One region of the Comamonas testosteroni genome, then DNA from elsewhere that is predicted to be linked to it. Evidence: predicted binding sites of a transcription regulator. Region 1 holds the regulator's gene; the other holds the start of a gene.

The links. The regulator LexA, encoded in region 1, represses DNA repair genes until DNA is damaged. The targets are predictions, from matches to a motif close to ACTGTATNNNNATACAGT.
Region 2: a site for LexA is predicted at 2,212-2,229, ahead of imuA (translesion DNA synthesis-associated protein ImuA). Genes of this name have one in related genera too.

Annotation. Positions count from the first base shown of each region.
Region 1 is NZ_CP043568.1:3,650,963-3,654,367, reverse strand. It holds gene F0P97_RS16810 (universal stress protein) at 1-357, opposite strand, end outside; gene F0P97_RS16805 (hypothetical protein) at 502-747, opposite strand; gene F0P97_RS16800 (hypothetical protein) at 1,167-1,589, opposite strand; gene lexA (transcriptional repressor LexA) at 1,759-2,430, opposite strand; gene F0P97_RS16790 (asparaginase) at 2,513-3,405, shown strand, end outside.
Region 2 is NZ_CP043568.1:2,700,238-2,703,642, forward strand. It holds gene F0P97_RS12275 (3-oxoacid CoA-transferase subunit B) at 1-412, shown strand, start outside; gene F0P97_RS12280 (HD-GYP domain-containing protein) at 610-1,962, shown strand; gene imuA (translesion DNA synthesis-associated protein ImuA) at 2,246-3,169, shown strand; gene F0P97_RS12290 (hypothetical protein) at 3,171-3,405, shown strand, end outside.

The DNA of each region.
Region 1 (3,405 bases):
GCGACCGTGTGAAGCCATGCAAATCAGGTCGCATTGCAATTCCTGCGCCTGCTGAACAATGGCTTGGTAAACAGAGGCGTGGGTGACTCGCACAAAGTTGCAGGGTACGCCTTCAGGTCTGGCAATCTGGTCAACGAACTGCAAAGCCGCATCTGCATCGCTGTTGGCACTGCGCTCGAACTCTGCGCTGTTGTAAGTCAGCAGTGCGTCTGCGCCGTAGATGATGGCGCGGTAATCGGGCATGACATACAGGCCGGTCACCTTGGCGCCTTGTTCACGCGCAAGCAGAACGCCAGCACGCACGGCAGCCTCTGACAGTTTGGTGCCATCGGTGGGAATGAGCAGGTGCTTGAACATGTTCAACCTCCTGATGCCGGAAGATGTGCCTGGAAATCAATTTATTCCAATACCTGGAGCCGCGCAATGCCTAGTTTTTGAATGCAGCAGAGTTGCAGACAGGAGGTAAGACTCTGTAACAAGGGGCGGTCTCGTCGAATCGTCTCATTCCTCGGGCGAAGGAGGAACGCGATTGAGGATTTCGCCAGTGGCCTCTATCTCGAACTGCTGTGGATTGAGCCAGTTGACCTCCTGGTGATCGGCAGTTTCAAAGTAAATGGCAGACGGGCGTATGGAGACGCCATGCGGCATGTCGATCTCATCAAAACTCTGATAGACCAGAATCAGGCGCAGGTCTCCATTGGCGTCTTTGGCCTGTATGTGCTGCAAGAGCTTGCGGTAGGCACTCATAAGACGCCCTCGTTGACATGTGTATATGAATGTTTCCACTGTCGAAGAGGTGCCGCAATACCCTGATCCGGGTATCTGTTCTGACGGATATTCGTGCCTGACAAGGAGTTTAGAAGGCTGCGAGGCTTGTGCAAAATGCGCTCCGGCGGGCAGGGGCAGGCAGAGCATCAGCAAATAATTTACATGGCGATCCAGATCGTTCGGCGCCAATACTGAGGGTCTGTTTTGGCGACATCGAGTTTTTCGCCTATGCACTGTTGGCAGCGTTGTCTGGCGCCATATCTGCCGGCCGATGGGCCAAGAGCGTTGCGATGGCTTCTTGTTGGATGCATATGGAAGCCCTGTTACATTGCCTGCAGGCCTATTTCGGGTCGGGTTCGGGGCTGCATAAGTGCAGGCAGGCAAACCTCATTGTGCTTTCAGACTTGCGGGGCCGTTTGCTCATGGAGTGCCATACGCTCCAGCGCGGCGCAGACATCGGCCATGCGTCCGCAGATCAGCAGGCATTCGGGTTGCCTGCGCGGTTCTCGCTGCACGATTTTGAGAAGTCGTGGAGAAGCTGCTTGTGTCGACTGGTCGATTATTGGCGATTGAAGCTCTGGGGTCGCAGCAAAGGCCTGCGGGCGAAGTGTATTGCTGCCGAGGCGACTGCGGCCGCGGTTGGCGCGCATGACAGGGATGCCGATCTGCTTCGCCATTGGACGATTGGCAGTGAAGGATACGGGCTCTGCAGCGGCTTCGCTTGCGTCATCGGAGCTGAAGTTCGGATTGGGCGACAGCGTGGCAGGCAGGCCTTTCATGGTCAGGCGTGTCAAAGCCTGCAGTGATGTGGCGAATCCCATTTGGCAACTCCTTTTGATGACCTCGCGGCATGGATAAGGGCAGGATTGCGTTCTTTCGGCAAAGCTCCGCCCAGGGCGAAGCTCAACGGCTTCGCGCCTACCACCTGGGCTTGAGAGGGAAGGAGGCTCGGTGCCTCGGCTGCATAGACGGAGGGACGCCGTCTGCCCGTTACATGAACATGCTGTTGCGGATAAGGCCTACGGCCAGGCCTTCGATGGCGAACGGCTCTTCAGGATCGACGTGAATGATCTTGTAGTCTGGGTTCTCGGGTAGCAGCTCGATGCCCTGAGGCGTGCGCTTGAAGCGCTTGACGGTCACGTCGTCACCGAGGCGGGCCACCACAATCTGGCCGTTGCGCGCTTCATGCGTAGCCTGTACCGCGAGCAGGTCGCCGTCCATGATGCCCGCGTCACGCATGGACATCCCGCGGACCTTGAGCAGGTAATCGGGCTTGGCGGCAAACAGGCTGGGCTCGACCGAATAGCTCTGATCGATATGTTCCTGGGCCAGAATAGGCGAGCCGGCAGCGACGCGGCCGACCAGGGGAAGCACCAGCGGGGCCAGGGCCGTGAGCGGCAGCGCAAAGCTGGCGCCGCGTGCCGCATTGATGGTGCGCACGGTATCGGCGCGCAGGCGAATGCCGCGCGATGTGCCGCTGACCAGATCTATGACGCCCTTGCGTGCCAGTGCCTGCAAATGCTCTTCTGCAGCATTGGCCGACTTGAAGCCAAAGGTGCTGGCAATCTCGGCCCGGGTAGGGGGCGCACCCGTGCGAGCGATGGTGGACTGGATGAGGTCCAGAATCTGCTGCTGGCGGGGAGTGAGCTTGGGGTGGTCCATGGGCATTCCTTGATCGATCGATGATGAATACTGTGTGTTCATCCAGTACCTGTATTTTTAATCAGTTTGAAGAGGACTGCAAGTGGAACGTGACAAAAATATCGTCATCCTGGGCACCGGTGGCACGATTGCCGGAGTTGCCGAGCAGGCTGGCACCAGTGTGGGCTACCGTGCGGCCCAGCTGGGCGTGGCTCAGCTGCTGCAGGCCGTGCCGGACCTGGAAGGCGTTGCTGCGGCGTCGCTGCAGGCGGAGCAGCTGGCGCAGCTGGACAGCAAGGATATGGATCACGCGACCTGGCATGCACTCGCGCTGCGATGTGCCGAGCTGCTCGCGCGTGATGATGTGAGCGGTATTGTCATCACCCACGGCACCGACACCCTGGAGGAAACCGCCTGGTTTCTGCAATGTGTTCTGCACCCGGCAAAGCCCGTGGTGCTGACCTGCGCCATGCGCCCGGCGACAGCGATTTCGGCCGACGGCCCTGGCAATCTGCGCGATGCCGTGGCCTGTGCGGCCGACACGCAGGCTGCTGGCCGCGGTGTGCTTGCCGTGGTGGCGGGTCGGGTGTTCAGTGCACGCCAGGTGCGCAAGGTGCATCCCTACCGTGTGGATGCCTTTGATGGCAGTGGCGCCGGCCCGCAGGGCTGGGTGGAGGAGGGGCGGCTGCGCTGGGCAACGGGCGGCCTGCCCCGGGTCGTTGCGGCCAGCTCCACTGCAATCGCTTTACCGCCCGCAGATCACTGGCCCCTGGTGGAGCTGCTTCATAGCCATGCGGGCTGCAGCAGCGCCGTGGCGCTGGCGGTGATGCAGGCCTGGAATTCGGCAGGCGTGCGTGCCGTGGTGGTGGTCGGCACGGGCAATGGCACTATCCATGAGGCGCTGGGGCCAGCCCTGGACTGGGCGCAGGCGCAGGGCATGGCTTTGCGCATCACGACCCGGTGCGAGGAGGGGCAGGTGGTGCATGCCGAGGGAGC
Region 2 (3,405 bases), 950 kb from region 1:
TCCCGGCTCGGCCATCTTCGGCTCTGACCAGTCGTTTGCCATGATTCGCGGCGGCAAGATCAATCTGTCCATTCTGGGCGCCATGCAGGTGTCCGAAAAAGGCGATCTGGCCAACTGGATGATTCCCGGCAAGATGGTCAAGGGCATGGGCGGGGCCATGGACCTGGTGGCGGGCGTCAAGCGCGTCATCGTGCTCATGGAACATGTGGCCAAGAAAAAGGACGGCACGACCGACCTGAAGATCCTGCCCAGCTGCACCCTGCCGCTGACGGGTCTGGGCGTGGTGGATCGCATCATCACCGATCTGGGCGTGATGGACGTGACTCCCGAAGGTCTGAAGCTGGTGGAGCTGGCCGATGGCGTGAGCTTTGACGAGATCCAGTCCAAGACGGGTGTGACGCTGCTGAAATAAGCGGTGCCGCTCTCACGGGCAAGAACCGCTGCGGCGGTTCTTTTTTTGCGCCTTTTTCTGCCGCATTGGCAGAATTAATAGCTGTCGGGGTCGATAGGGCAAGCGATGCAAGCTGTTTTTGCTTTAATTGCGGCCCACAAATTATTGCAATCTGCAACAATTGGGTTTGATTGAGCAGACAGAAACAGAGCGCTTTGATGAGTGAGAACGCTGGTGCGCAAGGGCACGAGACCGATGTACATTTTTTGCGCACAGTCACCGATATGGCCGAGCATACGGAGGTGATGACGGGCGATGCAATCTATACCGACAAGGGCATGAAACTGGTAGACAAAGGCACACGTGTTGACAGTCGTCTCTATGACCGTCTGGTCATGCACAAGCTGCGTGACCCGATCGATGCCAACCTGATCACGGGCGATCTGGTCGACGTGGCGTCCCTGGTCGCGCTGGCGCGCCAGTTGTGCGAGCAGGTCGATCTGTTGCAGCGCATGGTGGCGTCCCTCGGCGATATCGAGCGTCTGCTGGCGCCGCTCAAGGGCCTGCTGCTGCCTCGGGCCATTGCCTTCAAGCTCACCGTCATGCGCGAGCAGCGCTCCGACCTCTACCAGCACAGCCTGCAGATGACGCTGGTGGCGATCTTTCTGGCGCTCAAGAACGGCTGGACCGAGCGCGAATGCGTGCCGCTGGCCACGGCCGCGCTGCTGCACGATGTGGGCATGCTCTACATGGACCCCGTCTGGACCGACCCGGACTATCGCTTGAGCGGCGAGGAGCGCAAGCATCTGGTCGCGCATTCCGTCACGGCCATGCTGGTGGTGCGCAGCACCGAACTGTATTCGCGTGCAGTGGAGATTGCCGTGCTCGAGCACCATGAGCGCATGGATGGTTCCGGCTATCCGCGTGGCATCAAGGGCCATGCCATTTCGTCCATGGGTCAGGTGCTGTTGCTGGCCGAGGTGGTCTCGGCCTTCTTCGAGAAATTCACGGAGATGCCGGGCCAGCGTCTGTCGCTGATGCTGCGCATGAACCACAAAAGCTATCCGGCCGATCTGGTGCACCAGATTCTGCCGCTGCTCTACGACGAAATCAGTCCCGGCAAGCCCTTGGCGCCGCTGCAGGCCGAGTTCTCGCACAGCATTGCGGCCCTGGAGGCTGCGCTGCGCAAATGGAGCGAACTCAGGCTCGATTTTCCCGAGCAATGGCAGCAAATGCCCGATGCACAGCCGGCGGTGGCCGTGGAGAGCAATCTTGCGCAGCTGCAAAAGCAACTGGCCGAAGCAGGCTCTCATCCCAGTCAGCAACTGGATGTCTTGAGATTCTTCAAGGATGACGCTCTGGGCATGAGCGAGCTGGCCCTGGTCAACCGTGAGGCCTTGTGGCAGTTGCAGGCCATCATGAACGACTGCCTGCGCCGCTGGCCCACGCTGGGGCAGGGAGGCTCCATGCTGGAGGTCGCCGTGGCCGAATGGTGCGAGGCCTGCGCCCAGTTGATGCCAGATGCCGGTCGCAATTCGGTCCTGAATGTTGACAGGGCGTCGCTGAATTGAAGGCATTGGCCACGAGTTCCGCCCGGGACGGCTGGCCTCAAGTTTGATAGCTGCAGGCGCTTGATTGACGGGCACTAAGCCGGTATTTCTTCAAAATTCTGTGCATCACGCCGCAGTGCGGCGTGCGTTGCCGCGTCTGCGTGCGTCATCCTGAAAAAGTATTTTTGATAGCGAACGACGTCCGGTCTACAAGAGCCGGCCGTATCTGCTGCCGATATTAAGGTCTTGTTTTGCGCTAAAACTTGAATAACTGTATATTTGTACAGTATTTAAGAATTTTCGCATGCACACCCAGTCCCTGACATCCTTTGCCCATCCTGGCTCACCGCCCGGAATGATGGAGTCTGTCCGGCAGCAAACAGGGGCAGAGCAGGGCGTGCGGCCAGGTCTGCCCGCTGCGGGCAGCCCGCATTTGTCCGCCATACGGATTCCCGGTGTCTGGCGCGGAACGGACTGGCAGGCCGGCGCCGGCCCTCAGGTCTGGCCCAGCGGTCATGCTGCGCTGGATGCCGAGTTGCCGGGCGGCGGCTGGCCCGGCAATGCCTTGATTCAGCTGCAGCAACCCGCGCACTGTCATGCGGAGTGGGCCTTGCTGTTGCCCGCGCTGGCCGCCCGTGTCCGGCAGCATGCGGCTTCACGCGGGGATGCGCGGATGGGGCAGCTGGTGCTGGTGGCTCCACCCTATCTGCCTTTTGCTCCGGCCTTGCAGGCCGCCGGTATTGACGCAAAGCGGCTGTGCGCGGTCAAGCCGGGGCGCGGTGCCCAGGAGCTGGCCTGGGCCTGCGAGCAGGCTCTGCATTGCCGGGATGTGCTGGCGGTGCTGGCCTGGTTGCCCGAGCTTCCCGCGTCCACGCTGCGCCGCTTGCAGTTGGCCGCCGCTTCGCAGGGCCGGCCTCTGTGGCTATGGCAGGAGCTGTCGGCCGAGCCGCTGAGCTCCCCCGCCGCATTGCGGTTGAGACTGGAGAGAGTTACGGCAGACACCGTTGCCCAGCAGGCACCGGGTTTGCGGATACAGCTTCTGAAGCGCCGTGGGCCTTTGCTGGAGCGCCCCATACAGCTCGCGCTTTCGCAGTGGGCCTGGCAGCCCGTGCTGCAGGCACAGGCCCAAAGACATGCGCGCCAAAGCGAGGAGGCCGCCATGCTCATGCAAGGGCGCATGACATCCGCCGCTCCTGCAACGGCCTCGCCTTGGATGACGGAGGCATGAGATGGGCAGTGCAGAGCACTGGATGGCCTGGCCTCTGGCCTGCCTGAGCGAGTCAAGCACGGTGGCTGAGAGTGCCTGCTGGTGGGCGCTGGAGTTTTCGCCGCGTGTGGCATTGCTCGAAGACGCCTTGCTCATGGAGACCAGCATGGTGCAGCGTCTTTGGGGCGGGAGAGAGGTCTTGCTGGCACGGCTGGACAGTGCTTTTGCGCAAGCCTGTCAGGCCGCTGTGCCCGGCC